One region of the Streptomyces sp. AK02-01A genome, then DNA from elsewhere that is predicted to be linked to it. Evidence: predicted binding sites of a transcription regulator. Region 1 holds the regulator's gene; the other holds the start of a gene.
The links. The regulator HrcA, encoded in region 1, represses chaperone genes, less so after heat shock. The targets are predictions, from matches to a motif close to TTNGCACTCNGNNNNNCNGAGTGCNAA.

Region 1 (14,528 bases):
CGCCGTGGGCCAGGAGGATCTGCTGCTCGACCGCGCCGTGCGGCAGGTGGTGGCGGCCGCCCGCGCCGCCGACGCCGACACGGACGTGCGCGACCTGACCTCCGACCAGCTTCAGCCCGGCACCCTCGCCGAGCTGACCAGCCCCTCGCTCTTCGCGGAGCGCAAGGTCGTCGTCGTACGGAACGCGCACGACCTCTCGGCCGACACGATCAAGGACGTCAAGGCGTATCTCGACGCTCCCGCCGAGGAGATCACGCTCGTCCTGCTGCATGCCGGCGGAGCCAAGGGCAAGGGCCTGCTGGACGCCGCGCGCAAGGCGGGCGCCCGGGAGGTCGCCTGTCCGAAGACGACCAAGCCCGCCGAGCGGCTCACCTTCGTACGTTCCGAATTCCGCGCGCTCGGCCGCTCGGCCACGCCGGAGGCATGCCAGGCCCTGGTCGACTCGATCGGCAGCGATCTCCGGGAGCTGGCGAGCGCCGTGTCGCAGCTCGTCGCGGACATCGAGGGCACGATCGACGAGGCCGTCGTCGCCCGCTACTACACGGGCCGCGCCGAGGCATCCAGCTTCACCGTCGCCGACCGGGCCGTGGAGGGCCGGGCGGCCGACGCCCTCGAAGCGCTGCGCTGGTCGCTGTCGACCGGAGTGGCCCCGGTGCTGATCACCAGCGCGCTGGCCCAGGGAGTACGCGCCATCGGGAAGCTCTCGTCCGCCCGTGGCGGCCGGCCCGCCGATCTCGCCCGGGAGCTGGGGATGCCGCCATGGAAGATTGACCGGGTGCGCCAGCAGATGCGCGGCTGGACTCCGGACGGTGTGGCGGCGGCGCTGCGGGCCGTCGCCGAGGCCGACGCGGGTGTCAAGGGCGGCGGCGACGACCCGGAGTACGCACTGGAGAAGGCGGTCGTCGCCATCGTGCGCGCGGCCCGCTCCGGCCACTGAGCGGCGCCGTCCCGTCATCCCGGGCCCGCGCTCGCACCGCGTCCCGCTCGCACCGCGTCCCGCTCGCACCGCGTCCCGCTCGCACCGCGTCCCGCTCGCACCGCGTCCCGCTCGCACCGCGTCCCGCTCGCACCGCGTCCCGCTCACACCGCGTCCCGCGCACGCCGTACCCGGGAAAGCCGAAGGCCCCGGCGCGTCCTGGGAAAGGACGGCACCGGGGCCTTGGCGTAACCCGGGTGAACTCGCACCCGCGTGGCGAACGCAGTCGCGTGCGAGTTCGGAGATGCCGGTCAGGAGCGGTAGAGAGGGCCCGCTGAGTCCCGTCCGGCGATCAAATCAAGAGAGCGCTCAGCCCTGGAGGGTGGCAACCTTGGCGGCCAGCGCCGACTTCTTGTTGGCGGCGGCGTTCTTGTGGATGACACCCTTCGAGGCAGCCTTGTCGAGCTTGCGGGACGCCTCACGAGCGGCCACGGTGGCCTTCTCGACGTCACCGGCGGCAGCGGCCTCACGGGCCTTGCGGATCGCGGTCTTGAGCGACGACTTGACAGCCTTGTTGCGCAGGCGTGCCTTCTCGTTCGTCTTGTTCCGCTTGATCTGGGACTTGATGTTCGCCACGAAAGAGCCTTTTCAGGTTCGATGATCTCTGACTGAGCCGTCCCGTACCGAGACGGCACGAGACACAGCTGTTCAGGCTACCAGTGACCTTCCGACCGTCCCAAACCGGGCGCAGTCCCGCACCCGTGGGACGATGGAGCCTACGTATCGATCCGAGTCGACCCGAGACGAGACGCCGCGCGTCTCAAGAATCAGGACCCTGCGTGCCCGCGACCCCTATCCACGTGCCCGAGCCGAGCCGTACGGACCCGGCGCTGCTCCGCAACTTCTGCATCATCGCGCACATCGACCACGGCAAGTCGACGCTCGCCGACCGGATGCTCCAGCTCACCGGAGTCGTCGATTCGCGGCAGATGCGCGCTCAGTACCTCGACCGGATGGACATCGAGCGCGAGCGTGGCATCACGATCAAGTCCCAGGCGGTCCGGCTGCCCTGGGCGCCCAACACGGGTGAGGGCCAGGGCAAGACCCATATCCTCAATATGATCGACACGCCGGGCCACGTGGACTTCACCTATGAGGTGTCCCGTTCGCTGGCGGCCTGTGAGGGCACCGTCCTGCTGGTCGACGCCGCCCAGGGCATCGAGGCGCAGACCCTCGCCAATCTCTATCTGGCGATGGAGAACGACCTCACCATCGTCCCGGTCCTCAACAAGATCGACCTGCCGGCCGCCCAGCCGGAGAAGTTCTCCGAGGAACTGGCCAACCTCATCGGCTGCCAGCCGGAGGACGTCCTCAAGGTCTCGGCGAAGACCGGCGTCGGTGTGGACGTACTGCTCGACCGGGTGGTCGCGGACGTTCCGTCGCCGGTGGGCGTCGAGGACGCTCCCGCCCGCGCGATGATCTTCGACTCCGTCTATGACTCCTACCGTGGTGTCGTCACGTATGTACGAGTCATCGACGGTCAGCTCAACAAGCGTGAGCGCATCCGGATGATGTCCACCGGCGCCACGCACGAGCTGCTGGAGATCGGCACGAACTCTCCGGAGATGCTCCCGGCGGACGGTCTGGGCGTCGGCGAGGTCGGCTATCTGATCACGGGTGTGAAGGACGTCCGCCAGTCCAAGGTCGGTGACACGATCACCACGCTCACCAAGGGCGCGACCGAGGCGCTCGGCGGCTACAAGGATCCCAAGCCGATGGTGTTCTCCGGCCTCTATCCGCTGGACGGCTCGGACTATCCCGAGCTGCGTGACGCTCTCGACAAGCTCCAGCTCAATGACGCGGCCCTGGTCTACGAACCGGAGACCTCCGCGGCCCTCGGCTTCGGTTTCCGCGTCGGCTTCCTCGGCCTGCTGCACCTGGACGTGATCCGGGAGCGGCTGGAGCGCGAGTTCGGCCTCGACCTGATCGCGACCGCGCCCAATGTGGTCTACCGCGTGATCATGGAGGACGGCAAAGAGCACACCGTCACCAACCCGAGCGAATTTCCCGAAGGCAAGATCGACGCGGTGTACGAGCCGGTCGTACGGGCCACGATCCTCGCGCCGAGCGAGTTCATCGGCTCGATCATGGAGCTGTGCCAGACCCGGCGCGGCACGCTGCTCGGCATGGACTACCTCTCCGAGGACCGGGTCGAGATCCGCTACACGCTGCCGCTCGCCGAGATCGTCTTCGACTTCTTCGACCAGCTCAAGTCCAAGACCCGTGGATACGCCTCGCTCGACTACGAGCCCACGGGTGAGCAGACCGCCCAGCTCGTCAAGGTCGACATCCTGCTGCACGGCGACAAGGTCGACGCCTTCTCCGCCATCACGCACCGGGACCAGGCGTACGCGTACGGCGTGCGGCTCGTCGCCAAGCTGCGCGAGCTGATTCCGCGCCAGGCCTTCGAGGTGCCCATCCAGGCCGCCATCGGCTCCCGGGTCATCGCCCGCGAGACGATCCGCGCCATCCGCAAGGACGTTCTCGCCAAGTGCTACGGCGGTGACATCTCCCGGAAGCGGAAGCTGCTGGAGAAGCAGAAGGAGGGCAAGAAGCGGATGAAGATGGTCGGCAGCGTCGAGGTCCCTCAGGAGGCATTCATCGCGGTGCTCTCCAGCGACGAATCCGGCGGCGGCAAGACAAAGAAGTAGCACGGGACGCACAAGAAGCAGCGCGGGACGAAGAGGCGGGAAGCAGACGGAAAAGGGCGACGAAGCGGGTCGCCGCACCGGACGGGCCCCACGCTGTGGCGTGGAGGCCCGTCCGTGGTTGATGGGGCGAATTCGTTTTGAAGCGGCGCGTCGCTGCCTCTTACGCGCCGGCCGGGTGGCCTCTAGTCTGATCACTGCTCGGTAGTTACTCGCCAGTTAGTTACTCGCCAGTCACACAACCAGTCAGTCACGCAGCGCTGCCGCGGGCCCGGAGGATGTCGTGAGCGACACACAGAACTTGATCGAGAACCGGCCGCCGTCCGTCGCGGCCCTCTTCATTGAGCGCGTGGCGGCCACGCCGGACGCGGAGGCCTACCGCTATCCCGTACCGCCGGCCTCGGGCCAGGGCCCGGACGAGTGGCGCTCACTGAGCTGGGGACAGGCCGCCGAGCGAGTGTTCGCCGTGGCCGGCGGGCTGATCGAGCTGGGTGTACGGCCCGAGGAGCGGGTCGCGCTCGCCTGCGCCACCCGCGTCGAATGGATCCTCGCCGACCTCGGTGTGATGTGCGCCGGCGCCGCGACCACCACGGTCTATCCGTCGACCAATACGGAGGAGTCCGCGTACATCCTCGCCGACTCCGAGAGCCGGGTGCTGTTCGCGGAGGACGCCGCCCAGCTCGCCAAGGCGCGTGAGTGCCGGGCCGAACTGCCGAACCTCGCTCATGTCGTGGTGATCGACGCCGACGACGCGCGGCCCGCCGAGGGCGATCCGGACGGCTGGGTGCTCTCGCTCGCCGATCTGGAGGCGCGCGGGACGGCCTATCTGGCGGAGAATCCCGAGGCGGTCAAGGAGCGGGTCGGAGCCATCACCGCCGACCAGCTCGCCACTCTGATCTACACCTCCGGGACCACCGGCCGGCCCAAGGGAGTACGGCTGCCGCACGACAGTTGGTCGTACATGGCCAAGGCCATCGCCGCGACCGGGCTGGTCACCGGCGAGGATGTGCAGTACCTGTGGCTGCCGCTCGCCCATGTCTTCGGCAAGGTGCTGACCTCCGGACAGATCGAGGTCGGACATGTCACCGCGGTCGACGGCCGTGTGGACAAGATCATCGAGAATCTTCCGGTGGTCCGGCCGACCTATATGGCCGCCGTGCCGCGGATCTTCGAGAAGGTCTACAACGGCGTCGCCGCCAAGGCGCGGGCCGGCGGCCCGGCCAAGTACAAGATCTTCCAGTGGGCGGCCGAGGTCGCCCGCGAATACGCCAAGGTCTCGCAGGACAACTTCCGCCGTACGGGCAACGCGTCCGTGCCGTTCGCACTCGGAGCCCGGCACAAGGCCGCCGATGTGCTGGTCTTCGCCAAGCTGCGGGAGGCCTTCGGCGGCCGGCTGCGCGCCGCGGTCTCCGGGTCCGCCGCGCTCGCGCCCGACATCGGCTACTTCTTCTCCGGCGCCGGGATCCATGTCCTGGAGGGCTACGGCCTGACGGAGTCCAGCGCCGCGAGCTTCGTCAACCCCGGTGAGGCGTACCGCACGGGCACGGTCGGCAAGCCGCTGCCCGGTACCGAGGTGCGCATCGCCGACGACGGCGAGATCCTGCTGCGCAGCCCCGGGATCATGTCGGGCTACCACGGACTGCCCGAGAAGACCGCGGAAGTCCTGGAGCCCGACGGCTGGTTCCACACCGGAGACATCGGCGAGCTGTCCGTCGACGGTTATCTGCGGATCACCGACCGCAAGAAGGACCTGATCAAGACGTCCGGCGGCAAGTACATCGCGCCGGCCGAGGTCGAGGGACAGTTCAAGGCGGTGTGCCCGTTCGTCTCCAACATCCTGGTGCACGGCGCGGACCGGAATTTCTGTACGGCGCTGATCGCGCTCGACGAGCCGACGATCCTCGGCTGGGCGGCGGAGAACGGCATGGCGGGCAAGCCGTACGCCGACGTGGTCGCCTCCGCGGCGGCCGAGCAGCTCATCGACGGCTATGTGAAGCGCCTCAACGCGGGCCTCCAGCGCTGGCAGACCATCAAGAGGTTCCGGCTGCTGCCGCGCGATCTGGACATCGAGCACGGTGAGCTGACGCCGAGCCTCAAGCTCAAGAGGCCGGTCGTGGAGCGTGAGTACAAGTATCTGATCGAGGAGATGTACCAGGGCTCCCGGGAGTCCTGAGCCGGACGGCGGCGCGGACGACCGCGCGCGGCCGGGGCGCCGTCCCGTACCGGCTCGGCCTATTTGTCCCGGCCCCGGAGCAGTTCGTCCAGCGCGTCCTCGATCCGCGCCAACTGGCCGCCGAGTACGGCGAGTTCGTTCGGGCCGCCGCGCCGTAACTCCTCCTCGATCGAGGAGAGCCGGTCGGCGATCTGTCCCAGACACTCCTGCTCCCGCGCCAGCATCCGCTCCAACTGGCGGTTCTTCCGGTGCAGATCGAGGAAGACGCTGACCTTGGCGCGCAGGACCCAGGGATCGAACGGCTTGGTCAGAAAGTCCGCCGCGCCCGTCGCGTATCCGCGGAAGGCGTAACCGCTGTCGGAGTCGGGGCCGTTCAGGAAGATGATGGGTGTGTCCTTGGCCCGGTCGAGGCGTTTGATCCGGGAAGCCGTCTCGAAACCGTCCATGCCGGGCATACGGACATCCAGCAGGACCACCGCGAACGGCTGCCGCAGCAGGGCCCGCATCGCCTCCTCGCCGGAACGCGCCCTCACCAGCGGCTCGTCGAGAGACGCCAGGACCGATTCGAGCGCGACGAGATTGTCCTCCATGTCATCGACGAGAAGGATGCTCGCGTGATCCATGGTGGCTGTCTTCCCGCTCATTCCGGTCTCTCCTTGTCCGGCCCCTGATTCGGCCAGGGGGCAAGAATCCTCTGTTCGGAGCCATTTCGCACGCCGTTCCGGCGGTTTGGCCCCGTGTCTCGCGGGCTGGTCACCGTGCTCGGCGGCGGCCTCGGTCCGCGACGGACATACGTCACTTCTTCCGGACACCGCGCGCCCCGCATTCCGGGCGGACGGCGCTCCTTTCCAAACACGCCCGGCGAGCGCCCGCCGTCTGTCACTCTGTCGGGATCGTAAGCGGCACATCGCCACAACTGGATCAGGAGCCGCAGTGGGGCCCATTCCGATCCCGCGTGAATCCCGTCACCGTCCGGCATCGCAGGTGCCGTTACGGAGGGAAACGCGGTCCACGTCACGTACCAGCCTGCCCGGCAATCCGCTCGCCCCGTCCGCCGCGCGCCGCTTCGCGCGCGCGGCGCTGGCGGACTGGACCAGTCTCGGGCTCCTCGCCACCTGCACCTTCTGCCGTGGCGACGGTGGCTGTCCACCGGGCAGGCACAGCACCGATCTGCTCGCGGAGGACGCGGTGGTGATCGTCAGCGAACTCGTCACCAACGCGGTCGTACACGCCGGTACCACCGTCGAGCTGCTCTGCCGCCTGGAGGACCCGGAGGAAGGCCCGGCGGAGGAGGACCACGAGCCGGCCGCGCTCGTCCTGGAGGTGTCCGACCACCATCCGGGGCGGGCCATCCAGAGCGACGCGCGGGGACAGGCGCCGTCCGGCACTCCCGAGTACGGCCGCGGTCTCGAACTCGTCGCCGCGCTCGCCGAACGCTGGGGCATCACCTATCGCTCCGGGCTCAAGACCGTCTGGGCGCGGCTGCCGCTCGAAGGACGGGACGCGGGCGCGGGCCAGGGCGCGGAGCCGGCGCTGCGCCGAGGACTGCGCGCCGCCGAGATACTCGCTCCCGCCACCCGGCGCACCGTGCGCGACGATCCGGAATGGGCCGGCCGGGGCGCGCTGTCCTTCCTCGCCGAGGCGTCCGAACTGCTCTCCGGGCAGCTCGACGAGGACCTGGTCGCCGCACTCGCGGGCCAGCTCCTGGTGCCACGGCTCGCCGAGTGGTGCGCGGTCTGGCTGGACGGCGAGAACGCGCAGACCGGCGCCGCACCTCGGCTCGCGCGTGTCTGGCACGCCGACGAGTCGCGGATCGAGTCGCTGCGCGCGGTCCTGGAGCAGGAGCCGCCGCGGCTGCCGGACCCGCCGCGCGGCGGGCCGGTCCGCGTGCCCTGGCCCGGCGTCCGCGACCCGGGTGACCCGGCTCCGGGCGGCGGTGCCGGCGGAGTGGCTCTCGCCTGCCGGCTGCTCGCCAACGGACGCAGCCTCGGCACGCTGATGCTGGGCCGGCCGGGACAGACCGGTGTGCCCGACGAAGTGACCGCACTCATCGAGGACTTCGCCCGCCGGGTGGCGCTGGCCGTGGGCGCCGCCCGCCGCTACGCCCGCCAGGCCACCATCAGCCGGGTCCTCCAGCGCGGACTGCTGCCCAGCCAGGTCGCCCGGATACCGCGTGTCGCCAGCTCCCTGGTGTACGAGCCGAGCGATCACGGTCTCGCGGGCGGCGACTTCTACGACGTCTTTCCGTGCCCGCCCGGCGACCGCTGGTGCTTCATGCTCGGCGATGTCCAGGGCAGCGGTCCCGAAGCCGCCGTCGTCACCGGCCTCGCCCGTCCCTGGCTGCGGCTGCTCGCCCGCGAGGGCTACCGCGTCGGCGCCGTACTCGACCGTCTCAACCGGCTGCTTCTCGACGACGCGACGGAGGCGGCCGAATCGGCGTCGCCGCTGGTCGCGCCGGCCGTCGGCCAGGCACTGCCGGGCGTCGCGACCGCGCCGTCCGAGGGCGGCCAGTCCCGCTTCCTGTCGCTGCTGTACGGCGAGCTGATGCCGCTGCCCGGCACCGAAGGCCGGATACGGTGCACCCTCGCGAGCGCCGGTCATCCGCTGCCGCTGCTGCTGCGGCCCGACGGGACCGTACGGACCGCCGCGGACCCGCAGCTCCTGCTCGGAGTCGTCGAGAAGGTGGCGTACGAGAGCAGCACCTTCGACCTGGAGCCCGGCGACACGCTGCTCTGTGTCACCGACGGAGTCACCGAGCGGCGCTCCGGCGCCCGGATGCTGGACGACGGCGACGGGCTCGCACGAGCCCTGGCGGGATGTGTGGGACTGACGGCGCAGGGTGTCGCGGAGCGGATACGGCGGGCCGTGCACGAGTTCGCCGAGACACCGCCGGAGGACGATGTGGCGCTGCTGGTGTTCCAGGCCGAGTGACGCGGACGGCTCACCTGCCGCGTACGGGACAATGGGGGCATGCCTTCCGCACTGCCCGACGGTGACCCCATGCCCGAGACCGGAGAGCTGCCCCGGCACGCCCTGGAGGGCGCGACGGACCGGCCACTCGGCTTCTATCTGCACGTTCCGTACTGCGCGACCCGCTGCGGTTACTGCGACTTCAACACGTACACGGCGACCGAGCTGCGCGGCTCCGGCGGCGTGCTGGCCTCCCGCGACAACTACGCCGAGACGCTCGCCGACGAGGTCCGGCTGGCCAGGAAGGTGCTGGGCGACGACCCGAGGCCGGTCCGTACGGTGTTCGTCGGCGGCGGTACGCCGACGCTGCTGGCCGCCGGGGATCTGGTACGGATGCTGGGCACGATCCGTGCGGAGTTCGGGCTCGCGGACGACGCGGAGATCACCACGGAGGCCAATCCGGAATCGGTGGATCCGGCGTATCTGGAGGCACTGCGGGAGGGCGGCTTCAACCGCATCTCCTTCGGGATGCAGAGCGCGAAGCAGCATGTGCTGAAGGTGCTGGACCGTACGCACACTCCGGGCCGGCCCGAAGCGTGTGTCGCGGAGGCCCGCGCGGCCGGCTTCGAGCATGTGAACCTCGATCTGATCTACGGCACGCCGGGAGAGAGCGACGACGACTGGCGGGAGTCACTCGCCGCCGCGATCGGGGCGGGGCCGGACCATGTCTCGGCATACGCGCTGATCGTGGAGGAGGGCACCCAGCTCGCCCGCCGCATCCGGCGCGGCGAGGTGCCGATGACGGACGACGACGAGCACGCGGACCGTTATCTGATCGCGGACTCCGTGCTCGCGCGGGCGGGCTACTCCTGGTACGAGGTGTCCAACTGGGCCACCTCGGAGGCGGCCCGCTGTCTGCACAACGAGCTGTACTGGCGCGGCGCGGACTGGTGGGGCGCGGGTCCCGGAGCCCACAGCCATGTCGGCGGTGTGCGCTGGTGGAACGTCAAACATCCCGGCGCGTACGCGGCGGCGCTGGCCCAGGGCCGCTCACCGGGCGCGGGCCGGGAGATCCTCACCGCGGAGGACCGCCGGGTGGAACGCGTCCTGCTGGAGCTGCGGCTGTCGGACGGCTGCGAACTGTCGCTGCTGGCGCCGGCGGGGCTGGCGGCGGCGGGCCGGGCCGTGACGGACGGACTGCTGGAGCCGGAGCCCTTCGCGGCGGGACGCGCGGTGCTGACGCTGCGCGGCCGGCTGCTGGCGGACGCGGTGGTCAGGGACCTGGTGGACTGAGGCACTTCCGGCGCGGACGCGGTGCGGTCGCGCCGGACAGGCCCTACGCCACGGGCTCCGTGACAAAGTCGATCAGCCGTTCCACCGATCCCAGCAGCGCGGGCTCCAGGTCCCTGTACGAGTGGACGCGGGACAGGATGTGCTGCCAGGCCGCGCCGGTGTTCTCCGGCCAGCCCAGCGCCCGGCAGACGCCCGTCTTCCAGTCCTCACCGCGCGGTACGGACGGCCAGGCCGGGATCGCCACGGCGGACGGCTTCACCGCCTCCCAGACATCGATGTACGGATGGCCCACCACCAGCACGTCCGGACCCGTCACCTGAGCGGCGATCCCGGACTCCTTGGACCCGGGCACCAAGTGGTCGACCAGCACGCCGAGCCGGGCACCGGGCGCCGGGCCGAACTCCGCGACGACGGAGCGGAGGTCGTCCACGCCTTCCAGATACTCCACGACCACGCCCTCGACGCGCAGATCGTCGCCCCACACCTTCTCGACCAGCTCCGCGTCGTGCCGGCCCTCGACATAGATGCGTCCCGCCCTGGCCACGCGCGCGCGGGCGCCGGGCACGGCGACCGAGCCGGAAGCCGTCCGGGCCGGCCGCGCCGGTCCGGACGCCGACGGCCGGACCAGGGTCACCACGCGGCCCTCCAGCAGGAATCCGCGCTCCACCAGCGGGAAGACCCGGTGTTTGCCGAAGCGGTCCTCCAGTGTGACCGTCGGTCCCTCGGCGGTCTTCTCACAGCGGATCACCGCGCCGCAGAAGCCCGTCGACACCTCCTCGACCACCAGATCGGGTTCCGCCGGGACCTCGGGCGCGGGCGTGGAGCGTTTCCACGGCGGCGTCAGATCGGGGTTGTAGCTGCGCATTCGACAGACGATAGGCGCACCGGCGGCCAAGAGCTGTCCCCTTGCGTCCGCCGGGGATCACGGGACAGCTCTTACCGGGGAGACGCGCCGAAACGTACGGCGAGGGCGTCACGCTGCGCCCGTACGAACGCCGCGTCGACCACGGCCCCGTGGCCCGGCACATAGACGGCGTCCGCTCCGCCCAGCGCCAGCAGCCGGTCCAGGGCGGCCGGCCAGCGGGCGGTGATCGCGTCGGGACCGGCCTGCGGTTCGCCCGACTCCTCCACCAGATCGCCGCAGAAGACCACATCCGGCGAGCCGGGCACGAGCATGGCGAGGTCATGAGCCGTGTGCCCGGGGCCGACGTTCGCCAGCAGCACCCGGCGACCGCCCAGATCCAGCGCCACCTCGCCGGACACCGCGTGCCGCGGCAGTACCAGCAGCTCCACCGCCTCCGCGGCCTCCGGCGCCGCCACTCCTTCACGTACGGCGTCCTCGTACAGCCCCGGGCCCTGCCGCGCCAGCAGCTCGGCCGCGCCGACGGCGCCGTACACCTCCGCGCCGGCGAACGCCGCGGTGCCCAGCACATGGTCGAAGTGCGGATGGCTCAGTGCGATATGCGTCACTCGCCGGCCGCCGAGCAGCGCGCTCGTCTGGTCGCGGAGTTCACCGCCCTCGCGCACGGTGGATCCCGTGTCGTACAACAGGACCGCGTGGTCACCGGCCACCAGGCCGACCGTCGCGTCCCAGCCGGGCAGCCGGCGTCTGCCGACCGCCGCCGCCAGCCCTTCCCAGCCGCGCTCTTCCCAAGCCACGTTCATACGAGGACGCTAGCGGCAGCGGACGACGTGAGCGCGAGATGGCGTGGCCGCCCTTGCTAGGGGTGTACCCAACGGCCGTACACTGAGGCGGGGGAACTGGCACTCCCGTGGACCGAGTGCCAAGCCCCATCCGACGGACGAGCTGGAGGTGTGCGCGATGCTCAGCGAACGCAGACTCGAAGTCCTGCGCGCCATCGTCCAGGACTATGTCGGCACGGAGGAGCCCGTCGGCTCCAAGGCACTGACCGAGCGGCACAAGCTCGGTGTCTCGCCGGCCACCGTCCGCAACGACATGGCGGTGCTGGAGGACGAGGGTTTCATCGCCCAGCCGCACACCAGCGCCGGGCGCATCCCGACCGACAAGGGTTACCGGCTCTTCGTGGACCGGCTGGCGGGGGTCAAGCCCATGTCCTCGCCCGAGCGCCGTGCCATCCAGAACTTCCTCGACAAGGCCGTCGACCTCGACGATGTCGTGGGCCGTACGGTACGGCTGCTGGCGCAGCTCACCCGGCAGGTCGCCGTCGTCCAGTATCCGTCGCTGACCCGCTCGACGGTGCGCCATGTGGAGTTGCTGTCGCTCGCTCCGGCCCGGCTGATGCTGGTGCTGATCACGGACACCGGCCGGGTCGAGCAGCGCATGATCGACTGTCCCGCGCCCTTCGGTGAGACCTCGCTCGCGGATCTCCGGGCCCGGCTCAACAGCCGGATCGTCGGACGGCGCTTCGCGGACGTCCCTCAGCTTGTGCAGGATCTTCCCGAGTCGTTCGAGCAGGAGGACCGCGGGACGGTGTCCACGGTCCTCGCGACGCTGCTCGAAACCCTGGTCGAGGAGACCGAGGAGCGGCTGGTGATCGGCGGCACCGCCAATCTCACCCGCTTCGGACACGATTTTCCGCTGTCCATCCGGCCGGTGCTGGAAGCGCTGGAGGAGCATGTGGTGCTTCTCAAGCTGCTGGGCGAGGCGGAGCACCCGGGCATGACCGTACGAATCGGGCACGAGAACGCCCATGAGGGCCTCAACTCCACGTCCGTCGTCGCGGTCGGCTACGGTTCGGGCGACGAGGCAGTCGCCAAACTCGGCGTGGTCGGACCGACCCGCATGGACTACCCCGGAACGATGGGAGCGGTACGCGCAGTGGCACGTTACGTCGGACAGATCCTGGCGGAGTCGTAAGTGGCCACGGACTACTACGCCGTACTCGGCGTGCGCCGCGACGCATCTCAGGACGAGATCAAGAAGGCATTCCGGCGGCTCGCCCGTGAGCTGCACCCGGATGTCAATCCCGATCCCAAGACGCAGGAGCGCTTCAAGGAGATCAACGCCGCCTACGAGGTGTTGTCGGACCCGCAGAAGAAGCAGGTCTACGACCTCGGCGGGGATCCGCTCTCGGCGAGCGGCGGCGGTGGCGCGGGCGGTTTCGGAGCCGGTGGCTTCGGCAACTTCTCGGACATCATGGACGCGTTCTTCGGTACGGCGTCGCAGCGCGGCCCGCGGTCGCGGACGCGGCGCGGGCAGGACGCCATGATCCGGCTGGAGATCGACCTCAACGAGTCGGCCTTCGGCACGACCAAGGACATCCAGGTCGACACGGCCGTCGTCTGTACGACGTGTTCGGGCGAGGGCGCGGCCCCGGGCACCTCGGCGCAGACCTGTGACATGTGCCGCGGCCGCGGTGAGGTGTCGCAGGTCACCAGGTCCTTCCTGGGCCAGGTCATGACCTCCCGGCCGTGCCCGCAGTGCCAGGGCTTCGGCACCGTGGTGCCGACGCCGTGCCCGGAGTGCGCGGGCGACGGGCGCATCCGGTCCCGCCGTACGCTCACGGTCAAGATCCCGGCCGGTGTCGACAACGGCACGCGCATCCAGCTCGCCGGCGAGGGCGAGGTCGGGCCCGGCGGCGGTCCCGCCGGTGATCTCTATGTCGAGATCCACGAGCTGCCGCACGCGGTGTTCCAGCGGCGCGGCGACGATCTGCACTGCACGGTGACCATTCCCATGACGGCGGCGTCGCTGGGCACGAAGTGTCCGCTGGAGACGCTGGACGGCGTCGAGGAGATCGACGTACGGCCGGGCACGCAGTCCGGCCAGTCGATCCCGCTGCACGGACGCGGCATCACGCATCTGCGCGGCGGCGGCCGTGGCGACCTGATCGTGCATGTCGAGGTGACGACCCCGTCGAAGCTGGACCCGGAGCAGGAGCGGCTGCTGCGGGAGCTGGCGAAGCTGCGCGGCGAGGAACGGCCCACCGGCCAGTTCCAGCCGGGACAGCAGGGGCTGTTCTCGCGGTTGAAGGACGCCTTCAACGGACGGTAGGCACAGGCGCGACGGAGGCCCGGGGACTGACCCCGGGCCTTCGGCGTGTTCCGCCGGTTGGCTTGTTCTCGCGCCGCTCCTGTGGCGCGGGCCGGGCCCTGAGCCGATTCGTGGCCGCCGCGAGGGGCATGGCACGATGCCTCCATGTCCTCCGCACTGACCGATCTCTGCCGGTATCCGATCGTGCAGGCCCCCATGGCGGGCGGCGCTTCCTGCCCACAGCTCGCCGCGGCCGTCTCCGAGGCCGGCGGTCTCGGCTTCCTCGCCGCCGGATACAAAACCGCGGACGGCATGTACGAAGAGGTCAAACAGCTTCGCGGTCTCACCGGCCAGCCCTTCGGCATCAATCTCTTCATGCCGCAGAGCCAGTACGCGGACCAGGCGGCCGTGGAGGTCTACCGGAACCAGCTCGCCGGCGAGACGACCTGGTACGAGACTCCGCTCGGCGACCCTCAGGCCGGCTCGGACGACGGCTACGAGGCCAAGCTGGCGATCCTGCTCGACGACCCCGTGCCCGTCGTCTCGTTCACCTTCGGCTGCCCGACCCGCGAG
Region 2 (14,528 bases), on a different contig from region 1:
CACCGGGCCCGGTGCGCGGTGGCGGCGGCGCGCACCGCTGAGGCGGGTTTCCTCACGTCCGTCATATCCTGAAGAGGTTATACATGCGCCATTCAGGTTAAGGGGCGGCGGATGGACTGGCTCTGGTGGATTTTCATCTTCTTCCTCGTGGGCGGCTTCGGCTGGATAGCCGACACGGGCCGGACAGCGCTGCAGACCCGGCATGAGCGGAAAGTCGAACGCTTCAAGCTGGTGGAGAAGGAGCGGCGGGCCCTGGAGGAGGCCCACAAACCACCGGAGCCGATCTGTGGCTGCACGCACCATCTGGCGAAGCACGACCGGCGGGGCAAGTGCCACGAGGACGTGGAGGTGCCGACGGAGTGGGACGAGGACAAGAAGCCGCTGCGCTACGAGCTCCGGCAGTGCAACTGCCAGCAGTACGTGGGCCCGCAGCCGCTGTCGCAGATCTACGCGGATGAGCTGACCGACCTCTAGGGCATCGCCGGAGGCCGCCGGAGCGGGTGCGGGCCCGGAGGTCAGGTCCGTGCCGGATGGCCGATCAGCATCGTGGGCGCGCCCGCCACCCGGGTGAGGAAGACCGTCGAGGTGCCCGGGCCCTTGAGCTTCATACGGCGGCGCAGCTCCTCCGGTTCGACCGCGGAGCCGCGCTTCTTCACCGTGAGGATGCCCACCTCGCGTTCGCGCAGCAGGGCCTTCAGCCTCTTGAGGCTGAAGGGCAGTTCGTCGGTGATCTCGTAGGCGGTGGCGTACGGCGTGGGCCGCGGTTCGTCGGCCGTGATGTAGGCGATGGTCTCGTCGATCAGGCCGCCGTCCAGCTCTTCGGCCACCTCGGCGACCAGATGCGCGCGGATGACGGCGCCGTCCGGTTCGTACAGGAACCGGCCGGTCTTGCGGACGGACGGGTCGGGCAGGCCGCGGCCGGTGAGCGTGGCGCCGGAGGGCAGGAGCGTGGCGCGGCGGGCACCGGGGACGACGGCCTCCGGGCCGTCTGCGCCGTACCAGAGCACGGCTTCCTTGACATCGCCGCCGTCCGAGATCCACTCGGCCTCGAAATCGTCCGGGATCAGTTCGTGCGGAATGCCGGGCGCGATCTTGACGGCTCCGGTGCCCACTCGGCGTACCGCGTCGACCGCCCAGGACAGCGGTGGTGAGTACGCCTCCGGATCGAAGATCCTGCCTCGGCCGCCGCGCCGCGCCGGATCGATGAAGAGGGCGCGGGCTCCGGTCAGGTCGTACTCCAGGACATCGGCGCGGATCACCGTCGGGTCCGGGCCGCCGGGCGCCAGGGTCCGCACATTGGTCCTGGCGATCTCGCAGGTCAGCGGGTCGAGATCGACGGCCGTCACGGCGAAGCCGGCGCGGGCCAGCTCGATCGCGTCGCCGCCGATGCCACAGCAGAGGTCGGTGACGGCCGCCGCCGGAGCGAGGTCGTGGAACCGGGCGGCCCGGTGGGCGGCGACGCTGGAGCGCGTGGCCTGTTCGACGCCGTTGGGCGTGAAGTACATGCGGTATGCGTCTTCCGCGCCGAACTTCGCCACCGCGCGCTGGCGCAGCCGCGCCTGCGCCAGGGCCGCCGAGACCAGCTCGGCCGGGTGCTCGCGGCGCAGCCGGGTGGCGAGGGCGAGTTCCCGCGCGGGGTCGTGGTCGCGCAGCTCGGCGAGGAGCGCCTGGCCCTCGGCGGAGAGCAGATCGGCGAGGGAGGAGGAGGGAACGCGGTCGGTCACCCGCCCCATTGTGGGCCAGCCGGGCGATGGTGCGTGCCGGGCGGCGAGTGTCGGCCGGGCGGCGGCGCCGCGCGCTGACAGGATGCGACGCCATGCAGCTAGTACGACAAAACGAAAAAATGGTGACAAGAGTGATGGCGAAGAGAGGCAGGCGGAGCCGTGCGGTTCTGGCGGCGCTTCTGGTCGCCGCTGTCGGCTCGGCATGCGGTGTGGAGACCGGTGAATCGGCCAAGTCGCCGCCGGCCAAGGGCGCGGCCGGGCAGCAGAGCCATACGGCGGCCGAGGGCAGGCCGGGTCAGCAGGTGGCCGGGAAACACCAGCCCGGTTCGGCCGGTGCCCGCGCCGAGTACGCCGAGAACGTGCGCCGTACCCAGGCGGCGCGCGCCATCGCGGCCAAGAAGTGGGGGCTCGCCGCGACCCCGCTGGCGGCGCCGCCGCCGCCCGCGGTCAAGCCGCGCATCACCACCCGCCAGGGCTTCGAGGTCGAGGGCGGCGACGAGCTGCCGCCGATCTTCACCACCGTTCCGGTCAAGGACAAGGTCGTCTTCCTGACCATGGACGACGGCGCCGAGAAGGACCCGGAACTGCTGCGGATGATGAGTGAGCTGAAGATCCCGTACAGCGCCTTCCTCAGCGACTACGTCACCAAGGACAACTACGGCTACTTCAAGCAGATGCAGGACCGCGGCGTGTCCCTGCACAACCACACCATCAACCACCGTTACATGCCCGGTCTGTCGTACGAGGAGCAGAAGCGGGAGATCTGCGAGCAGCAGGACAACCTTGAGCAGCGGTTCGGGAAGCGGCCTCCGCTCTTCCGTCCGCCGTACGGCAACTACAACGTGGACACGCTGAGGGCCGCCAAGGAGTGCGGGGTGAAGGCCGCGCCGCTGTGGGCGTCCGAGGCGTTCCCCGACCATATGGAATGGCGCGAGTGGGACGAGGACCTGCACTCCGGCGACATCATCCTCACGCACTTCCGCGGGCCCGGGGACTGGAACGGCACCATGCCCGACATGATCCGCCAGGTGATGAAGACGATCACCGGCAGGGGCTATGCCGTGGCCAAGCTGGAGGACTACGTATGAGACCGGCGCACCGGCTACTGGCCGGCCTGCTGGCGGCCGGTGCGCTCCTCGCCGGCTGCGGCGCGCTGCTGACCGGGTGCGCGCCGTCCGTGGACCCGATCGAACGGCTGGGCCGCAAGGCGGCGCAGAAGGTGAGCCCGCACGCGTCGGTCCATGCTCTGGGCCATCCGGGCCCGGAAGGAGTGAAGCCGCATCTGGTCAGGACGCGGCTGCCGCACGGGGAGCAGCCGCGAGAGGTCTGCGGCCGGCAGGAACGGCTGCTGCGAGGCATCTGGGAACAGGGCGCCGCGACGGGCGGTCAGGAGGACTTCCCGTAAGCCTCCGGGCCCGGATACGGCGCGCGCCCGGGGCGGGGCGCGTGGCCGGCCGGGGCGTCGGCGCGGCGGGCTCGGCGGGTGCCCTCCGTACCGCCGCGCGGACGCCTCTCGGCCGTCTCACCGGTGCATGCGTTCATACAACGCATCTTCATACGGTCGTACGAAACCAGGGTCCCGGCGGCCTCGTTCTCCAGTCGAGACCAATCCGCCACGCCGACGCGCATTGGCACTCCGCTTGACCGAGTGCTAATCGCGGTCATAGTCTCAGGTCTGGCACTCCCCACTGGAGAGTGCCAAAGCGCGACTGGCAGGTCCGGCACCCGCGACGACGGGCCCACCTGGTCGCCACTCAGACAGTTAACCCCGTGAGATCTCCGAAGGGGGAGGTCGGATCGTGACGACCGCCAGCACCAAGGTTGCCATCAAGCCGCTTGAGGACCGCATTGTGGTCCAGCCGCTCGACGCCGAGCAGACCACGGCCTCTGGCCTGGTTATCCCGGACACCGCCAAGGAGAAGCCCCAGGAGGGCGTCGTCCTGGCTGTGGGCCCGGGCCGTTTCGAGAACGGCGAGCGGCTCCCGCTCGACGTTTCCGTCGGTGATGTCGTTCTGTACAGCAAGTACGGCGGCACCGAGGTGAAGTACAGCGGCGAGGAGTACCTCGTCCTCTCGGCTCGCGACGTGCTCGCGATCATCGAGAAGTAATTCACCCAAGATCGCTTTTGAGATGCGCCCCTGGCCCCCCTGCGAACGCCGGGCGGACAGGGGCGCATCTCATTTGAGAGGACACAGAAGCTCCCATGGCGAAGATCCTGAAGTTCGACGAGGACGCCCGTCGCGCCCTTGAGCGCGGCGTCAACAAGCTTGCCGACACGGTGAAGGTGACGATCGGCCCCAAGGGCCGCAACGTCGTCATCGACAAGAAGTTCGGCGCCCCCACCATCACCAACGACGGTGTCACGATCGCCCGTGAGGTCGAGATCGAGGACCCGTACGAGAACCTGGGCGCGCAGCTCGTGAAGGAGGTGGCGACCAAGACCAACGACATCGCGGGTGACGGCACCACCACCGCCACCGTGCTGGCCCAGGCGCTGGTCCGCGAGGGCCTGCGCAACGTCGCCGCCGGCGCCTCCCCGGCTTCCCTGAAGAAGGGCATCGACGCGGCGGTCAAGGCCGTGTCCGAGGAACTCCTCGCGACCGCCCGCCCGATCGAGGACAAGTCCGACATCGCCGCCGTGGCCGCGCTCTCCGCGCAGGACCAGCAGGTCGGCGAGCTGATCGCCGAGGCGATGGACAAGGTCGGCAAGGACGGCGTCATCACCGTCGAGGAGTCCAACACCTTCGGTCTGGAGCTTGACTTCACCGAGGGCATGGCCTTCGACAAGGGCTATCTGTCGCCGTACATGGTGACCGACCAGGAGCGTATGGAGGCCGTCCTCGACGACCCGTACATCCTGATCCACCAGGGCAAGATCGCCTCCATCCAGGACCTGCTCCCGCTGCTGGAGAAGGTCATCCAGGCGGGTGGCTCCAAGCCGCTGCTGATCATCGCCGAGGACGTCGAGGGCGAGGCGCTCTCCACTCTCGTCGTCAACAAGATCCGTGGCACCTTCAACGCGGTCGCGGTGAAGGCTCCCGGCTTCGGTGACCGCCGCAAGGCCATGCTCGGCGACATCGCCACCCTCACCGGTGCGACCGTCATCGCCGAGGAGGTCGGCCTCAAGCTCGACCAGGCCGGCCTGGACGTGCTGGGCTCCGCCCGCCGCGTCACCATCACCAAGGACGACACGACCATCGTCGACGGCGGTGGCAACTCCGGCGACGTGGCCGGCCGTATCAACCAGATCAAGGCCGAGATCGAGTCCACGGACTCCGACTGGGACCGCGAGAAGCTCCAGGAGCGCCTCGCGAAGCTGGCCGGCGGCGTGTGCGTGATCAAGGTCGGCGCCGCCACCGAGGTGGAGCTGAAGGAGAAGAAGCACCGTCTGGAGGACGCCATCTCCGCGACCCGCGCCGCGGTCGAGGAGGGCATCGTCTCCGGTGGTGGCTCCGCTCTGGTGCACGCGGCCAAGGTGCTCGAAGGCAACCTCGGCAAGGAGGGTGACGAGGCCACCGGTGTCGCCGTCGTCCGCCGCGCCGTCGTCGAGCCGCTGCGCTGGATCGCCGAGAACGCCGGCCTTGAGGGCTACGTCATCACCTCCAAGGTGTCGGAGCTGGACAAGGGCCACGGCTTCAACGCCGCGACCGGCGAGTACGTCGACCTGGTGAAGGCCGGCGTCATCGACCCGGTCAAGGTCACGCGCTCCGCGCTGGAGAACGCCGCGTCCATCGCCTCCCTGCTGCTCACGACCGAGACCCTGGTCGTCGAGAAGCCGGCCGAGGAGGAGTCCGACGCCGGTCACGGCGGCCACGGCCACAGCCACTGACGCGTACGGCTGAACGCACCGAGGCCCGGTGCCCCTTCGCGGGGGCACCGGGCCTCGGCGCGTTCGCGGTGCTTTCCGGCGTCCGCCGGGTCCGGGAGCGCGGCGCGCTACGCGGAGTGGTCCAGCGCCGCCGGATGCACGGGATCGGCGAACGGCAGTCCTCGCGCATAGCGCTCCACCTCGTCGAGCGCCTGATCGGCCATACGGTGGATCTCGCCGCCCAGGGAGCCCGCGACATGCGGCGTCAGCAGCACATTCGGCAGGTCGTACAACGGGGAGTCGGCGGGCGGCAGCTCGGGCTCCGTGACATCCAGCACGGCGCGCAGCCGGCCGGAGACCAGCTCGGGCAGCAGCGCGCTCTCGTCGATGAGCGAGCCGCGCGAGGTGTTGATCAAGGTCGAGCCGTCCGGCATCGCGGCGAGCTGTGCGGCGCCGATCATATGGCGGGTGGCCGGAAGCTGCGGAGCGTGGACGGAGACGACCTGGGCACGGGCGCAGAGTTCGTCGAGCGGTACGCACTCCACGCCGAGCGCCGCCGCGCCGGCCGCGTCCACATACGGGTCGTACAGCAGGACATCGAGATCGAAGGGGCGCAGCAGCTCGATGACGCGGCGGCCGATACGGGAGGCTCCGACGATGCCGACCGTACGGCGGTAGTTGCCCGAGCGGCCGAGCTCCTCCCGCCAGTCGTGGTCGGTGCGGAGATTCCGGTAGCGCTGGGCGGAACCCAGGATGTTCTTTCCCGCGAAGAGGATCGCGGCGAGCGTGTACTCGGCGACCGGGCGCGCGTTGGCGGCGGCGGCCGAGGTGACCGCGATGCCGCGTTCCCAGCAGGCGTCCGTGATGTGGTGCTTGACGGTACCGGCGGCGTGGACGACGGCCCGCAGCCGGGGCGCGGCATCGAGGACGCCGGCGGTGAGCGGCGGCGCGCCCCAGCAGGTGAGGAGCAGTTCGGCCTCGGCGAGGGCGGCGGCGACGGCGGGCGCCGGGTCGGAGAGCTGATGCGCGATCAGCGTGGGATCGGTACGGACGAGGCCGGTCAGCCGGGCCCGGTGGTCCTCGGTGAGCAGCCGTTCCGCGATTCCGGGACCCATGGAGAGCAGTGCGGACGGCCGGTCGCGTGGCGTCCGGCCGCCGGAGGAGGGCCGGTTGTCAGTGGTGTGGTGCATGGTGGAACTCAAGCTCCTCGTGGGTCACTGGGCGCTGGTCATCTGACGCTGGTCATCTGACGCTGCTCATCTGACGCTGGTCATTTGACGCTGCCGGCGGTGAGTCCGGCCTTCCAGTGTCGTTGCAGGGAGACGAAAGCGATGATCAGAGGGGTGACGGCGAGAAGGGAGCCGGTGACGACCATCGGATAGAAGGTCGGGTCGCTGTTCGCGTTGCTGTGCCAGTTGTAGAGACCGAGGCTCAGCGGGTAGAGGTTCCGGTCGGAGAGCATCACCAGGGGGAGGAAGAAGTTGTTCCAGATCGCGGTGAACTGGAAGAGGAAGACGGTCACAAAGCCCGGCATGATCATGCGCAGGCCGATCGACCAGAAGGCGCGCAGCTCGCCCGCGCCGTCGATGCGGGCCGCCTCCAGAGCCTCGTTCGGGATATAGCCGGCGCTGAAGATCCGGGACAGATACACGCCGAACGGATTGACCAGCACGGGGATCAGCACCGACCAGTAGGTGTTGATGGTGCCTGTCCTGACCGCCAGCAGATAGAGCGGGAGCGACAGCGCCGTGGAGGGCAGCAGTACGCCCAGCAGGACGACGGCGAACAGCTTCTCCTTGCCCGGGAACCGGTATTTGTCGAAGGCGTAGCCCGCCGCGACGCTCACCAGGGAGCAGCCGAGGGCGCCGACGCCCGCGTAGAGCAGGGAGTTGCCGTACCACCGGAAGTAGATGCCGTCCTGGTAGGACGACAGGGTCGAGAGGTTCTGGCCGGGGCTGAAGCCCTCGAAGGAGAACACATCGCCGCCGAGCAGGTTGCCGGCGTCCTTGGTGGCGGCGGTGACAAGCCAGATCAGAGGGAAGAGGGTGTACGCGGCGGCGAGCAGCAGCGCTCCGTTGACGGCGGACCTGGACAGCCGGCGGCTGGTGGCGGGACGGGTCGCCCGGACAGGAGTGCGGCCGGCGGTCCCGGGACGCGGGGACGGGAGCCGGGTGGCCGGGTCGACCACAAGAGGAGACGTCATGCCCGTGCCTCCTTCCGGTTGGAGAAGCGGGTGACGCCGAAGGAGAGCGCGGCGGCGACAAGGGCGATGAGGACGGACGCGGCGGCCGCGAGGCCGTAGTCGTTGCGTTCGAAGGCGGCGCTGTAGGCGTACATATTGGGCGTCCAGGTGCTGGTGACCGCGGATCCCGAGCCACGGCTGAGGATCAGCGGCTCGGTGAAGAGCTGGAGCGAACCGATGACGGTGAAGAGCAGCACCAGACCCAACGAGGCGCGGATCAGAGGGAATTTGATGCTGAGAGCGAGCCGCCACTGACCGGCGCCGTCCACGGTCGCGGCTTCCAGCAGCGAGCGGTCGATGGCCTGGAGGGAGGCGTAGAAGATCACGACGTTGTAGCCGAGCCATTCCCACAGCGCGATGTTCACCACCGAGGGCAGGGTGCCTTCGGAGGAGAAGAAGTCGAAGCCGAGGCCGCCGGCCTCCATGGCCTGGACGACCGGGCTGAGTTGCGGTGTGTAGAGATAGATCCAGATCAGCGCGGCGATCAGCCCCGGGATGGCGTGCGGCAGGAAGAGCGCGAGCTGGAAGAAGCGGCGGGCGCGGGCCAGTGCCGTGTCCAGCAGCAGCGAAAGGATCAGCGCGCCGCCGACCATCAGCGGGATATAGAAGGCGCAGTAGCCGAGGAGCACCCAGAAGCCGTCGCGGAATGCCTGGTCACCCAGGGCGTCCGCGTAGTTGCCAAGGCCATGGAAGACGGTCCTGGGCCCGTCGAATCCCAGCCCGGACTGCTTCTCGGTGAACAGGCTCAGCCAGAGCGCGTAGCCGATGGGGATCACCATCGCGACGGTGAACAGGACGAAGAAAGGAGCGAGGAGCACACCGGCGGCCACGCCGGTTCGGGTCTTGGCGCTGACGCCGGGGCCGTGGCCACGACGCGTCGTGCCGGTGCTGGTCCCGCTGGTACTGGTAGCGCCGGTGCTGGTCCCGCTGGTGCCGGTCTCGGTGGTCATGAGGGGTCCTCGACCTTCAGTCCGCGCTTCTTCAGATCGGTGACGGTCGCGTCGTGGGCCGTCTTGAGAGCGTGGCGGAGAGTGGAGGCGCCGCCGACGACCGCGCCGAGGTCGTCACCCAGCGCGGCGTTGGTGGCGCCGGTGCTCGGGCCCCAGACCCAGCCCGGGCTGATCGACGCTCCGGCTTTCGCGTACAGGCCGTAGAGGTCCTGGCCGCCGTAGAAGCTGGTGTCAAAGGCCTTGCGGGCGACCGGCACCATGGCGGGCGAGGCGGGCAGGGCGCTCGATGTGCTCGCTCCGATTCGCGCCTTGATACCTGCCTCGCTGGTGGACATCCACAGGGCGAACTCGACGGCGGCGGCGGTCTTCTCGCTGGTCCTGCTCACGGCGAAGGTGGAGCCGCCGATCATGCCGCTGGCCGGTTCGGCCGCGTCCCAGCTCGGCACCGGTACGGCGGCCCATTTGCCCTTCTCCTCCGGCACGATGCCCGCGAGCACGCCCGCGCTCCAGGACGCGCCGAGATAGCCGACCGTGGTGCCCTGCTTGAGAGAGCTGGTCCATTCCGGGCTGAACGACGAGGCGGTGCTGACCAGTTCGTCGTCGATCAGGCCCTGCCAGTACGTCGCGGTCTTCAGGGACGCGGGATCCGTGGTGTCGACGCCCCAGGCGTCCTCGCCGGTCCTGAACCACCGGGCGCCGGCCTGCCAGACCATCGCCTGGAAGAACGTCGGATCGTCCGGGAAGAAGGTGGCGATCCTGGTTTTCGGTGACACCTGCTTCACGCGCCGGGCCGCCGCGCGGAACTCGGCCCAGGTGCGCGGCGGTGCGATGTGGTGCCGCTGGAAGAAGTCCGTGCGGTAGTAGAAGACCTGCGGTGAGGCGTCGAACGGGATCGCCCAGTTGCGTCCGCCCAGAGTGGTCAACTGGATGGCGCCCGGCAGGAACTTCTTCTCGATGTCGTCGGTCACATAGCCGCTGAGGTCCTGGAGCGAGCCCTGGCTGACGAACTGGGAGAGCTGCGGATACTCGATGGAGAGCACATCGGGAGCGATGCCCGCCTTCACCGCGTTGGCGATCTTGGGATATCCGCCGAGGCCGCCGGACGGGATCTCCTCGAACTTCACCTTGATCGTGTCGTGGGAGGCGTTGAACGCGTCCACGACCTCCTTCGATCCCTTGGTCCAGGCCCAGAAGGTGAGGGTCACCGGAGCGTCGGCGGATCCGGCCGGAGCGTCGGCGCCGCCGCCGCACGCCGTGAGGGCGGCGAGCGCGGCGAGCGCCGTGGCGGCGCCGGCCACGGCGTGGAAGGGACGGGACCAACTTCGGCTCACGGCGCGGCTCCTGTGCGTACGGGGGACAGGCGGTGGCCGTGATACTTCGATCCGCCGTGAGCGGAGTCAAGTACGAAAGATTGATTGATCGAAAAATGATCGAATCGAGCGGTGAAATCGCGTCGGAATCGACTCGGGAGGTGGCGCGCGCGGTGGCTCAGGAGCCGGCCCGGCGGCCGGCCGGTCAGGTGTGCGGTACGGACGCTCCGGCCGCGCCGCAGGAGGCCCGCACGCGCAGCCGGGGCAGCAGCTCCACATGCCGGCGCGGCTCGTCCTCCGCCGCTCCGGCAGGCGCGGTCAGCCGCTGGACCAGCAGCTCGGCCGCACACCGGCCCACCTCACGCTTGGGCGGAGCGACCGCCGTCAGCGGAGTGTCGGCGAGGGCCGCGACCTCGTCGTCATAGGTGATGAGGGCCAGGTCGCCGGGGACCCGTACGCCCAGCTCCGCGAGGCGCCGCACCATCCGGATGGCGTCCTCGTCGTTGTGCATCAGCGCGGCGGTCGCCTCTCCGGCCCGCACCGCCGCGCACAGCGCCCGCGCCGCTGCCTCGAAGCGCTCCGGATCCCGCTCGGCCGAGGTGGAATCGATCACCGGCAGCGGCGCGCGGAGTCCCAGCGAGTCCAGCGCCTCGCCGTAACCGGCGCGTACGGCCAGCGCGGTCGGGCTGTCCGACCGCGCGACCAGCAGCGGCGCCCGGTGTCCCAGCCGTACGAGGTGGCGTACGGCGAGCAGCACACCGTGCGCGTGGTCGGAGCAGACCCGGTCCAGGCCGGCCAGCGGCCCGCCGGGCACCTCTCGGCGCTCCACCAGCACCGTGTCCACCGGAAGCCGCGCGATCCAGCCGCTGTACTCGGCCTGATGGCCCGGCTCCGTCCAGCTCGGCGCGAGAAGCAGTCCTTCCGCGCCGGCCGCCAGCAGCCCGGCCGCGTGCGCCGCGTCGTCCTCCGGCCGGTAGTCCGAGACCCGCAGGATCAGCCGGGCACCCAGGCGCGCGGCGGCTTCGTGCGCTCCGCGGATCACCTCGGCGAAGTAGTAGGCGGCGGCGGGCGCCAGCATGCCGAGGACCGGGCCGCCGCCGCCCGGCGCGATGCCCGCCGGGCCCTGCCGCTCGGGCCAGGACACCGAGCCGTGCACCCGGTCGAGCAGCCCGCGGACGGCCAGCGCCTCCACGTCCCGCCGCGCCGTGACGGGCGAGACGCCGAGCCGGGCGGCGAGGTCCGACACCCGTACGGTGCCGCGCTCGCGGACCAGGTTCAGCAGACGGTCATGACGTTCAGCGGCACCTTCGCGCACGGTGACGGCCCTCTCGCGTGTGATGTCCCGGACCGGCGATGTCCTGGATGTCACGACCCTAATGCGCCCGATCGAATGCCGGAAGATTCGATCATTCGATCAAGTCGTTCGCGCGGCGACGGATCCGCCGCCAGAGGCCGCCTGCCCAGAGGCCGCCTACTGGGGGCCGTACTTGCGCGTTTTCGAGGTGATCCCGCCGAGCAGCCCGCGCGGCGTCAGCTTCGCCGCGCCCATCAGCGCCTTGTATCGCGGATCTGGCACGGACACGACCTTTCCGCGCGCCAGATCCGCCAGCGCGGCCGGCACCACTTTGTCCGCGTCCAGCCACATCCAGCCGGGGATGGCCTCCGTACTCATACCGGCCCGTTCATGGAACTCGGTCCGGACGAAGCCGGGGCACAGCGCCATCAGCCGTACTCCGGAGCCCGCCAGATCCCCCGCCACGCCCTGGGTGAACTGCACGACCCACGCCTTGGAGGCGCCGTATGTCCCACGGGGCACGAACGCGGCCGTCGACGCCACATTGATGATCCCGCCCCGCCCGCGCGCCTTCATGCCCACGACCGCCGCCGAGGTCAGCCGCAGCACCGCTTCGCAGTGCACCTTCAGCATGGTCAGCTCGTCGGCCATCGGGACATCCAGGAAACGCCCCTTGTTCCCGAAGCCCGCGTTGTTGACCAGCAGATCGACCGGCTGCCTGCGATCCGAGAGCCGTGTCTCCACCGACGCGATCCCGTGGTCGGTGGAGAGGTCGGCGGTCAGCACCTCGGCCTCGATGCCATGCCGGTCGTGCAGCTCGGTGGCCTGGTCCTGCAAGCGCTCGGTGTCGCGGGCGACGAGCACGAGATTGTGCCCGTCCGCCGCCAGCCGCCGCGCGAAGGCGGCGCCGATCCCCGCTGTCGCACCCGTAATCAAAGCAGTCGTCATACGCGGCACGTTAGCGCCTGTGTCAGTGCCCCTGATGTACGTGGCGCGCGGCGGGAGGGCCCGCCTTCCTGCCCTTCTCCACCACCACGAACTGGCCCGTCATTCCCAGGTCCTCGTGGTACAGCGGATCCTGAACCGCACGCCGTGTACGGAAGTTGTGCGGCATCCCGTTGGCGTTCCGCACGGTCCAGGTCTGCGTCGTACCGCGTGTGACGGTCTCGTCGATCCGTCCCCTGTCCATCCGGCGGCCGTTGATCCCCGGTGCCCTCAGCTCGAAGAACCGTTCACGCGCCGCGAGCGAGCCGTCCGGCACCTCCGGCTCACCGGGCCGCACCCGCACCACGACCTCGGCCCGCTCTCCGGGCGGGAGCCGCACCCGGTCCATCCGCGCCGCCTGCTCCCGTACACACCAGGTATTCCGTCCAACGCGCCCCAGCTCAGAGCTGTTTCACCACGCCGGCGCCGAGCTTGGCGGCGTACTCGCGCGCCGTCCTCAGCTCCTCGGGATGCAGCGCCTCACCGGCGGCGAGGACGCGCGGCAGCAGCTCCCGCTCCAGAGTGACGGCCCGGAAGGCCATGGCCACCGTCACCTCATGAGCGGGCCGGTGGACGATCTCGATCGCGTCGCCCGCGCGGACCTCACCCGGCGTGATGACCCGCAGATACGCTCCGGTCACGGCCTGCCGGGTGAAGCGCCGGACCCAGCCCCGCTCGCCGAGCCAGCCCTGGAACGTACGGCACGGAATCCGCCCGCTCGTCGTCTCCAGCACCACGTCGGAACCGATCCGCCAGCGCTCACCGATCTTCGCGCCGGTGATGTCGAGGCCGGACGTCGTGAGATTCTCGCCGAAGGCGCCGTTGGCCAGCGGCCGTCCCAGCTCCCGCTCCCAGAAGTCCAGATCCTCCCGCGCGAAGGCGTACACGGCCTGGTCGGTGCCGCCGTGGTGGCGCAGATCGCAGACCGTGTCGCCGGCGACACCGCTCGCGCCCTTTCCCTTGGGGCCGGGATCCGCCAGCCGGACGGGACCGTCGGCCGGACGCTTGTCGATTCCCGTGGCGCCGCCCGGGGCGTCGCTGTACTCCACGGCCTTGGGCCGGCCCACATTCACGGTCAGAAGCTTCATACGCGGCACGATATCGGCCCACTCCTCAAACGAACGCCCGTTAATGAGCGGCACACTCCAAGACACGCTTATGGTGTGACGGTGATCGAAGCCCGTCATCTCCGTGTTCTGCGCGCCGTGGCCGCCACGGGTTCCTTCTCGGCGGCCGCGCGCGAGCTGGGCTGCACACAGCCCGCCGTCAGCCAGCAGATGAAGGCGCTCGAATCGTCCGCGGGCACCCCGCTGATCGTCCGCACCGGCCGTGAGATGCGGCTGACGCAGGCCGGTGAGGTGCTCGTACGGCACGCGACGGGCATCCTCGCCGGACTCGTCGCGGCGGAGGAGGAGATCGCGGCCATCGCCGGACTGCGGGCCGGCCGGGTGCGGCTGGTGTCGTTTCCCAGCGGCAGCTCCACCCTGGTCCCGACCGCGCTCGCCGCACTGCGCGCGGCCCATCCGGGCACCAGGGTCTCGCTCGTCGAGGCCGAACCGCCCGCGTCCGCCGAGCTGCTGCGCGGCGGCGACTGCGATGTGGCTCTCGCGTTCCGGTACGGCGGATCCGCCGCGGAATGGGACGACCTCGTCGTGCGTCCACTGCTCGTGGACCGCCTCGTCGGCCTGGTCCCGGAGGGCCACCGGCTCGCGGACGCGGAGCAGGCCGCCATGGGCGAGCTGGCCGAGGAGCCATGGATCGCGGGCTGTCCGCGCTGCCGCACACAGCTTGTCGACGCCTGCGAGAAGTCCGGGTTCACGCCGCGGATCGATTTCGCGACGGACGACTATCCGGCCGTGATCGGCCTGGTGGCGGCGGGCCTCGGGGTGGCGATGCTGCCGGAGCTGGCACTGGAGTCGGTGCGGCCCAAGGGTGTCCGCACGCTCAGGGTCGAGCCGCCGGTCCACCGGGAGATCGTCGCGCTGACCCTGCCGGACCTGGCGAGGGTCCCGGCCGTGGCGGCCACGCTGGACCACCTGGTCCTGGCCGCCGCGCGCTGACGGCGCTCGCGGTCCCGCGGCTGACGCGTCGCTGACACCGTTCCTCTCACCGCTCGGCACTCAGCTACCTTCGCGGCGAGAAGGATGAACGTTTCTTCTCTTCGGGTGTCAGTCGTTCGTGTGGTCGTCGGGTCCGGTGCCCGGGCCGGACGTCGA

Region 2: the regulator HrcA is predicted to act here: its motif matches at 3,353-3,379, upstream of groES (co-chaperone GroES).

Annotation. Positions count from the first base shown of each region.
Region 1 is NZ_JARBAE010000001.1:439,151-453,678, forward strand. It holds gene holA (DNA polymerase III subunit delta) at 1-937, shown strand, start outside; gene rpsT (30S ribosomal protein S20) at 1,286-1,552, opposite strand; gene lepA (translation elongation factor 4) at 1,756-3,627, shown strand; gene PV679_RS01865 (long-chain fatty acid--CoA ligase) at 3,908-5,797, shown strand; gene PV679_RS01870 (two-component system response regulator) at 5,857-6,441, opposite strand; gene PV679_RS01875 (ATP-binding SpoIIE family protein phosphatase) at 6,782-8,728, shown strand; gene hemW (radical SAM family heme chaperone HemW) at 8,768-10,000, shown strand; gene PV679_RS01885 (DUF3097 domain-containing protein) at 10,044-10,865, opposite strand; gene PV679_RS01890 (MBL fold metallo-hydrolase) at 10,937-11,665, opposite strand; gene hrcA (heat-inducible transcriptional repressor HrcA) at 11,823-12,839, shown strand; gene dnaJ (molecular chaperone DnaJ) at 12,840-13,976, shown strand; gene PV679_RS01905 (nitronate monooxygenase) at 14,121-14,528, shown strand, end outside.
Region 2 is NZ_JARBAE010000015.1:2,479-17,006, forward strand. It holds gene PV679_RS16305 (hypothetical protein) at 1-41, shown strand, start outside; gene PV679_RS16310 (hypothetical protein) at 112-474, shown strand; gene PV679_RS16315 (class I SAM-dependent methyltransferase) at 516-1,733, opposite strand; gene PV679_RS16320 (polysaccharide deacetylase family protein) at 1,817-2,812, shown strand; gene PV679_RS16325 (hypothetical protein) at 2,809-3,129, shown strand; gene groES (co-chaperone GroES) at 3,524-3,832, shown strand; gene groL (chaperonin GroEL) at 3,928-5,553, shown strand; gene PV679_RS16340 (hydroxyacid dehydrogenase) at 5,661-6,722, opposite strand; gene PV679_RS16345 (carbohydrate ABC transporter permease) at 6,803-7,735, opposite strand; gene PV679_RS16350 (sugar ABC transporter permease) at 7,732-8,724, opposite strand; gene PV679_RS16355 (sugar ABC transporter substrate-binding protein) at 8,721-10,055, opposite strand; gene PV679_RS16360 (substrate-binding domain-containing protein) at 10,240-11,349, opposite strand; gene PV679_RS16365 (SDR family oxidoreductase) at 11,506-12,276, opposite strand; gene PV679_RS16370 (hypothetical protein) at 12,299-12,661, opposite strand; gene PV679_RS16375 (MOSC domain-containing protein) at 12,714-13,400, opposite strand; gene PV679_RS16380 (LysR family transcriptional regulator) at 13,482-14,372, shown strand; gene PV679_RS16385 (WhiB family transcriptional regulator) at 14,481-14,528, opposite strand, start outside.